2 regions of the Lactiplantibacillus sp. DA1 genome follow, and region 2 is predicted to be linked to the other one. Evidence: predicted binding sites of a transcription regulator. Region 2 holds the regulator's gene; the other holds the start of a gene.

Region 1 (3,427 bases), on a different contig from region 2:
GCTTACTAACGTTCTTGTCAAGTTTGTTTGGCGCACGGATTTATATTTTCCTTGTCTCAGCTAGTGGGTTAACTGGGTTTATCGCTTGGTTAGGCATTGCCGTTTCACACTTGCGTTTCCGGAAGGCCTTTGTCAAACAGGGCCATCAACTGAGTGAGTTACGGTATCATGCGAAGTGGTTCCCATTTGGACCGTGGTTTGCTTTTATCTTGTGCTTAGTGGTTATTATCGGTCAAGACTTACATTCGTTTGCCACCCTTGATTGGCAAGCCATTGGGGTCACCTATATGAGCATCCCACTGTTTATCATTTTGTATGTCTATTACAAACTTCGCTATCACACGAAGATGATTCCGTTGGATAAGGTTGATTTAACCCGCAAGCATCATCATAAAAAATAATGAACTAATTAAGCTTTGTTGATTGCAAAAGTGCGTTGGCCTGTTTAATGGTCAAGCGCATTTTTTTATGGAATCTTTCATGATTTGGGCTTGATTGACGACAACTTTTGAGATGGTCTAAGTGACCTGGGACGCTGATCGCGTATCGTTGTGGGGGACGTTTTATAAAGGTGCTCAAAATCTAAGGTCATATTTGAGACTAGTGCTATTGAAATTTTAATTGGCCACCAGATTTAAGATGCGATTAATTGATATTTATGGTAATTTGATAAAGGAAAAAGACAGTGGAATCATTAAAAATTCGCAAACATGACCTTAAGAATGAGCTAGTCCGATATGACTATGCTAAGCTGAATTGAGAAAGGCAGCGAGAGAGATGTTAAAGAGAAATTTGGTAACAGGATTAGCGTTAGTGTCATTGGTAGGAGTGTTGGGTGGTTGTGGTACGAATCAGTCGACAGCTAAGCGCGCCAGTAGCAGTACTAGTGCCAGGACTACCAAAACGCAAACGAAGCGGCAACGGTTGATTAGGGCGTTGCCGAAGGGCGTTAAGTCAACGGATAGCGACTTAGTAGTCGTTAATAAGTGGCATAAGCGTTCTGAAATGACGTTTGGCAAGTCAAGTGTTGACGGTATTGAAGTTCGTAGTTCAATTGTCAAACCGTTAGAAGCTTTCTTAGCAGGTGCTAAGAAAGCTGGTTATCCCGCAACTTTGGTCTCAGGTTATCGGTCCGTGGCGTACCAAAAAGAAGTTTGGAATCAATCGATTCAAACTTATGAAAATCAAGGTAAGACGGCTAAAGAAGCGTTGAAGCTGACGAAAGAATACGTAGCCGTTCCTAGTGGTAGTGAGCATGAGACGGGCTTAGCTGCCGACATCATGAATACACATTGGTATAGCACGCACGGCAATCAGTTGCTATCTTCTTCAGATAAGGATAAGGGGCAACAATGGTTGATCAATCACGCAGCGGATTATGGTTTTGTATTGCGATTTACCAAGGAAGGTCAGCAGTCGACGGGAATCGATTATGAATCTTGGCATTTTCGTTATGTCGGTAAAGCCAGTGCTCAATTTATGACCAAGCACAACTTAACGCTAGAACAATACGTTAGTTTGTTACAGGCTAAAGAAAAAGCCGCTAAGTAAAATGCAATGCGATAGCTAAATCAGCAGAATACCATGGAAGTACGTTAGGAACTAACTAACGTGCTTTTATGTTCATACTGGCCTGTCACAAACGGTGGTTGCAACGTGGCAATCAGTGAGCTTAGTTACTGGGCCATGTTATTCCCGTTTGAATAAGCCTAGAAGTTTTTTGATGAATTGACTCACCAGATATTGCATTTTGAGACGGGGGTGCGTACAATATGTAGTGTTGCTTTTAGAGATAATCAAAATTTTGACGTGATTAAAAGGAGAGACGCCCCATGCTTGTAATGTCAGGAACAATCGGTGCCGGCAAGACGAGTTTAACGCAGTTAGTGGCCAACCATTTTGGTTCTAAAGCGTTTTACGAGTCAGTTGATGATAATCCCATTTTGCCGTTATTTTATAAGGACCCTAAGAAGTACGCGTTCTTATTGCAAATCTATTTTTTGAATAAACGGTTGGATAGTATTAAATCAGCTTTTGCTAACGATTTGGACGTCTTGGATCGTTCGATCTTTGAAGACTCACTATTGTTCCATTTAAATGGTGATCTGGGTCGGGCAACGAATACCGAAGTTGACATTTATGATTCATTGCTAGATAACATGATGCAGGAATTACCAGAAGCGTCGCACCAAAAGAGTCCAGATTTATTGATTCATATTAATATTTCTTTTGATACGATGCTCAAGCGAATCCAAAAGCGGGGCCGTTCTTACGAACAAATCGATCAAGATCCAGATTTGTATAAATATTATCAGACTTTAAATGAACGCTACACGAATTGGTATGCTAACTATGACCACAGCCCGAAGATGCAGATCGATGGTGATCAACTTGATTTCGTGGCTGATGCGGACGCTCGTCAAGAAGTTATTCGATTGATTGACGATAAAGTTGCTAGTTTAGGCTAGTTGCCTTTTTGGGGCCAATGTTCTATAGTAGACAGTGAATATTAAACACGGCGCGTTTTAAGTAGACGTTCAGAGAACCGGTGGGTGGTGTGAACCGGTAGTCGAAACTCCGGCGCGACAATGTGGGCAGGTAATACTGCACGGCACGGCCGTTATCCGTTTAAGGGTGGGATTAATGATGATCCTGAACTTGGGTGGTACCGCGAATCGCAGTCTCTTCGTCCCAATTGGGAGGAGAGACTGTTTTTATTTACGATAAAATAGTGTGAAGGAGACGTCGTTATGTTAGATGTTAAGATGATTCGTCAAAATCCAGATTTTGTGAAGGAACAACTTGGTCATCGGGGTGTTGCCGCTAGTGATATCGATGATTTGTTAGCTGCCGATGAACAACGTCGTGAGCTGATTGCCAAAAGTGAACAATTGAAGTCAACTCGGAATCAAGTTTCGGGTGAAATTTCACAGAAGAAGCGTAATAAAGAAGATGCCAGTGCGGAAATTGCAGAAATGCAAAAGGTTAGTGCGGATGTTAAGGCTTTAGATGAACAACGCCGGACAGTTGATGCCCAAGTTCAGGATATGGCTGCACATTTACCTAACATGCCACATCCAGATGTACCAGTAAGCTTGAAAGAGGAAGACGCCGTTGAATTACGTCGAATTGGTACGCCACGACACTTTGACTTTACACCTAAGGCGCATTGGGATATCGGTGAGGACTTAGGAATTTTGGACTTCGAACGTGGTGCGAAGGTTTCAGGCAGCCGTTTCTTGTACTATGTTGGCGATGGTGCCAAGTTGGAACGGGCCGTTTACAATTTCTTCTTAGATCAACATGAAGCTGAAGGGTATACGGAAGTATTACCGCCATACATGGTTACTGATGAATCTATGTATGGTACTGGCCAATTTCCAAAATTCAAGGAAGATGCTTTCCGAATTACAACGCAAGATTTAAC
Region 2 (3,427 bases):
TCTCTTCACAAAATTCATATAATTTAGCCGCTGAACGTTCTAGCGCATCCGAAGATAATTCGTTTTGATGAGCAGCTAAAAACTGGCGAACATCTGGATCTTGGTACACAGCTGTCATTAACGCCTCATACCGATGATTCAAGTTTTTCCGATTCATTAACATCCGGAGTGTTTCTGAGATATTCTCCATGTTTTAGTCCTCCTTTTCCGAATTTGTCTCAAGCTTTGCTAGTCGATCAGCAAGCTGTTTGCGTTGGGCAGCAGTAATTTGTTTGCCGGTCTGAGCTGGTTGCTTACCACGCTCAGTCTGTTGCTGTTGTTGGGCCCACTTTGGCATAATCTCCTTACGCGTCGGTCGCTTGTTCTTGCGCCGCGTCGGTGTTGATTTCGGCTGTTTACGTTGCTTCAAGTACACCAAAGCCGCTTCCGGCGTCGTAATGTCGTGTTGTTGCCAATCATTGGCGACTGTTTCTAGCAAATTACGATTAAGGGCAGCTAACTCCCGATTTTGCAATAAGTAGTAGATCACCATGTTGATGACGGCATTGGGTAATACCCCCCGACCAATTAAATCATGAACTAATCGATTCTCACCGCTCGTCACAAAACCGTGTTTCTCCTGTTTCAAAGCCGTCAAAAACTCATACGGTGCTGTCTGCTTAGCATACGTCACGAGTTGCTGCTCAGCCGTTGAGAGTTGCGCTGAAGTCTTGGTATCCTTAGTGGCCGACGTTGCAGCCGGTACTTCCGTTGCGACCTGTTGACTCGGAACTGCCGGCCGTTCATAGCGTCGCGCAATCAATAGTTTTAATTGGTTTTCATCAAACTGACCCGTTGTCAAACTAGCCACTTCGCTGATTAACTTAGCCATCTCAATCTCACTGATGCCGTAGACTCGACTTTCCGTAATGATCAGTTGCCGTGAACTCGCGACTTGCTTAAGATCAACATAGTTCTGCTTCAAGATTTGTCCTAGCAATTGCCAGTCAAAGTCATCGTCACTGAGCACGGGCGAGTGATCCTCGGCCGGTTCATTGGCCGCCAATTGGGCGCGCACCTTTTGCACTGAAAGAGGTGGCGTCGTAACTTTTTGACTATCAACGTGAAACACATCTAAGATATTTGCCGTCACGTCTTTGGCAGCCGTCAAGTCAATCGGCTGTGCTGCAAAGCTGCCAGCAAGTTGTTGATAACGTAACTCACCGACCGTATCTAACAATAGGACACTCAATAGATCATCCGCAAAGAATTGTAACGCCAGTAATGGTGCTTGTAATTGATAAATGTACATGGCACCCAATTCATCTTGTTGATAATAGCTGCGCAACAAGCCAGTTGCTTCAAGTTTACGCCGAGCCGCTAACACCGTCGGCAAGTCCACATTTAGGATGCCAAGTAGTTCCGCGTGACTGCGTCGATTGCTCAGCTCATTCTCGCTACTCTGTAAGCTACGTAACGCCGCATACAAGCTATATGCCAATGGCCCCATCAGTGGCAAGTATAATTCCGCCAATACAGCTTGTTGCGCCGCACTAAGCGCTGGTGCTTGCGGGACCACTAACCCAGTTTTGGGTGTTAAGGGTTCATCATTTGGCATGTTGTTCACCATTCTTTTTCACTAATCTTTTTTTCGTTTAGGTGCGTGGGTCGTCTTCGCTGACGGTTTTGCCAGTTTGACCTTATCACGCTCCATCATATCTTGGAGTTCATTCAAGAAGACGTGCATATCCTTGAATTGCCGGTAAACACTGGCAAAACGAATGTACGAAATTTCGTCAATATCTGCCAATTGTTCCATGACATACTCACCGATAACTTGGCTTGAAATTTCATTTTCACCCAGTGACCGGACCTTATTTTCAACATCATCAACGACCCCGGTCATCGTTTCCATGCTAACGGGCCGTTTCTCGGCCGAGCGAATAATTCCGCGCAAGACTTTTTCACGATTGAATTCTTCGCGGGCACCATTTTTCTTAATGACTAATAACGGCGTGGCTTCGACCCGTTCAAATGTTGTGAACCGGAACCCACAGTTTTCGCATTCCCGGCGCCGTCGAATCACGCGACCATCATCAGTTGGTCGACTGTCAACCACGCGGGAGCCATTATGATGACAATGTGGACATTGCATAGACTTCTCACCCCTTGTAACAACTAATAATCAGTTTTCATTTAATTAGTAATAGTTTTCAGCCATTTTAACACGGCAGCTTTAGTTTTATCAATGTTGGCCCCGTTATCAATGACAACGTCAGCCCTTGCGACCTTCTGTGCGAGTGGCATTTGGCTGTCAATTCGTGCCTGAGCCGCCTGTTGCGATAAGTGGTTACGTGCCATTAACCGCTGCAATACTACGGCTGGTGGTGCCGTCACAACCAACACTTGATCACAAACATGTTGCCAGCCACTTTCAAATAACAACGGCACATCTAAAATAATTGCGTCGGGCTGTTGCTGGTTTGCCGCGACAATCGCTTCGAACATCGCGTACTGAATCGGTAACCGTGTAATTGCGGTTAAGGCTTGTAAAGCTTGAGCATCGTTAAAAACCAACTGGCCAAGCCATGGCCGATTCAGCCGCCCGTCTGCCAGCACTGCTTGGTGACCAAAGTGCGCCACAATCTTTTGGGTCGTCGGTTGGCCTGGTCCTTCAACCTGCCACGCGATTTTATCAGCATCGACAATTGGCAACCTGGCCGCTAATAATTTTGAAACGGTCGACTTGCCAGTCGCAATACCACCAGTCAATCCAATCAATTTTGTCATCCCAACCACCTACAACTGCTGTTCTAGCGGACAAAAATGCGTTCCCCGCTGCGCCACTTTGATTTTCTTAATAATCGTGCCACACCGCTCACAAGGCTCACCCTCACGGCCATAGACGTGTAAGTGATTTTGAAACTGACCAGCCTCACCAAACACCGTTGAAAACGAATGAACGGTGGTCCCATGGCCTTTGATTGCCATCGCCATTTCATCAATAATGTTTTGGCGCAACGTTGCAATCTCATCGGCGGTTAGCGAATTAGCGGGCCGCATTGGATGAATCTTGCTCATCCATAGCGTTTCGTCCGCATAAATATTCCCGATGCCCGCAAGCTTACTTTGATCCAATAATAATGGTTTGATCATCTTGTTCGACTTGCCAAAAGTGGTCGTCATATAAGCCAGTGTTAACTGTTCAGCAACGGGTTCCGGGCCAATTGTCCGCAATCCCGCCACCGTGTTTTCTTCACCGGTCGGCACGAGCGTCATTCGCCCGAACTTACGCGTATCGTTGTACAGCAAATCACGATCATCGGTCAGATGGAAGATCACGTGCGTGTGTTTACCTTGATCTTCACCACGCGGTACAACATTATACTTGCCTTCCATCCGCAAATGCGACACCATCGTCAGACCATTGCTAAAGCGAAACAATAAA

The links. The regulator NrdR, encoded in region 2, represses ribonucleotide reductase genes. The targets are predictions, from matches to a motif close to ACACNATATATNGTGT.
Region 1: a site for NrdR is predicted at 1,766-1,781, ahead of RXV91_RS00830 (deoxynucleoside kinase). Genes of this name have one in related genera too.

What each region holds. Positions count from the first base shown of each region.
Region 1 is NZ_JAWHTQ010000001.1:167,015-170,441, reverse strand. Features, by position in the region: gene RXV91_RS00840 (amino acid permease) at 1-401, shown strand, start outside; gene RXV91_RS00835 (D-alanyl-D-alanine carboxypeptidase family protein) at 778-1,551, shown strand; gene RXV91_RS00830 (deoxynucleoside kinase) at 1,833-2,468, shown strand; gene serS (serine--tRNA ligase) at 2,751-3,427, shown strand, end outside.
Region 2 is NZ_JAWHTQ010000004.1:192,679-196,105, reverse strand. Features, by position in the region: gene dnaI (primosomal protein DnaI) at 1-190, opposite strand, end outside; gene RXV91_RS08005 (DnaD domain protein) at 194-1,597, opposite strand; gene nrdR (transcriptional regulator NrdR) at 1,619-2,134, opposite strand; gene coaE (dephospho-CoA kinase) at 2,176-2,769, opposite strand; gene mutM (bifunctional DNA-formamidopyrimidine glycosylase/DNA-(apurinic or apyrimidinic site) lyase) at 2,779-3,427, opposite strand, start outside.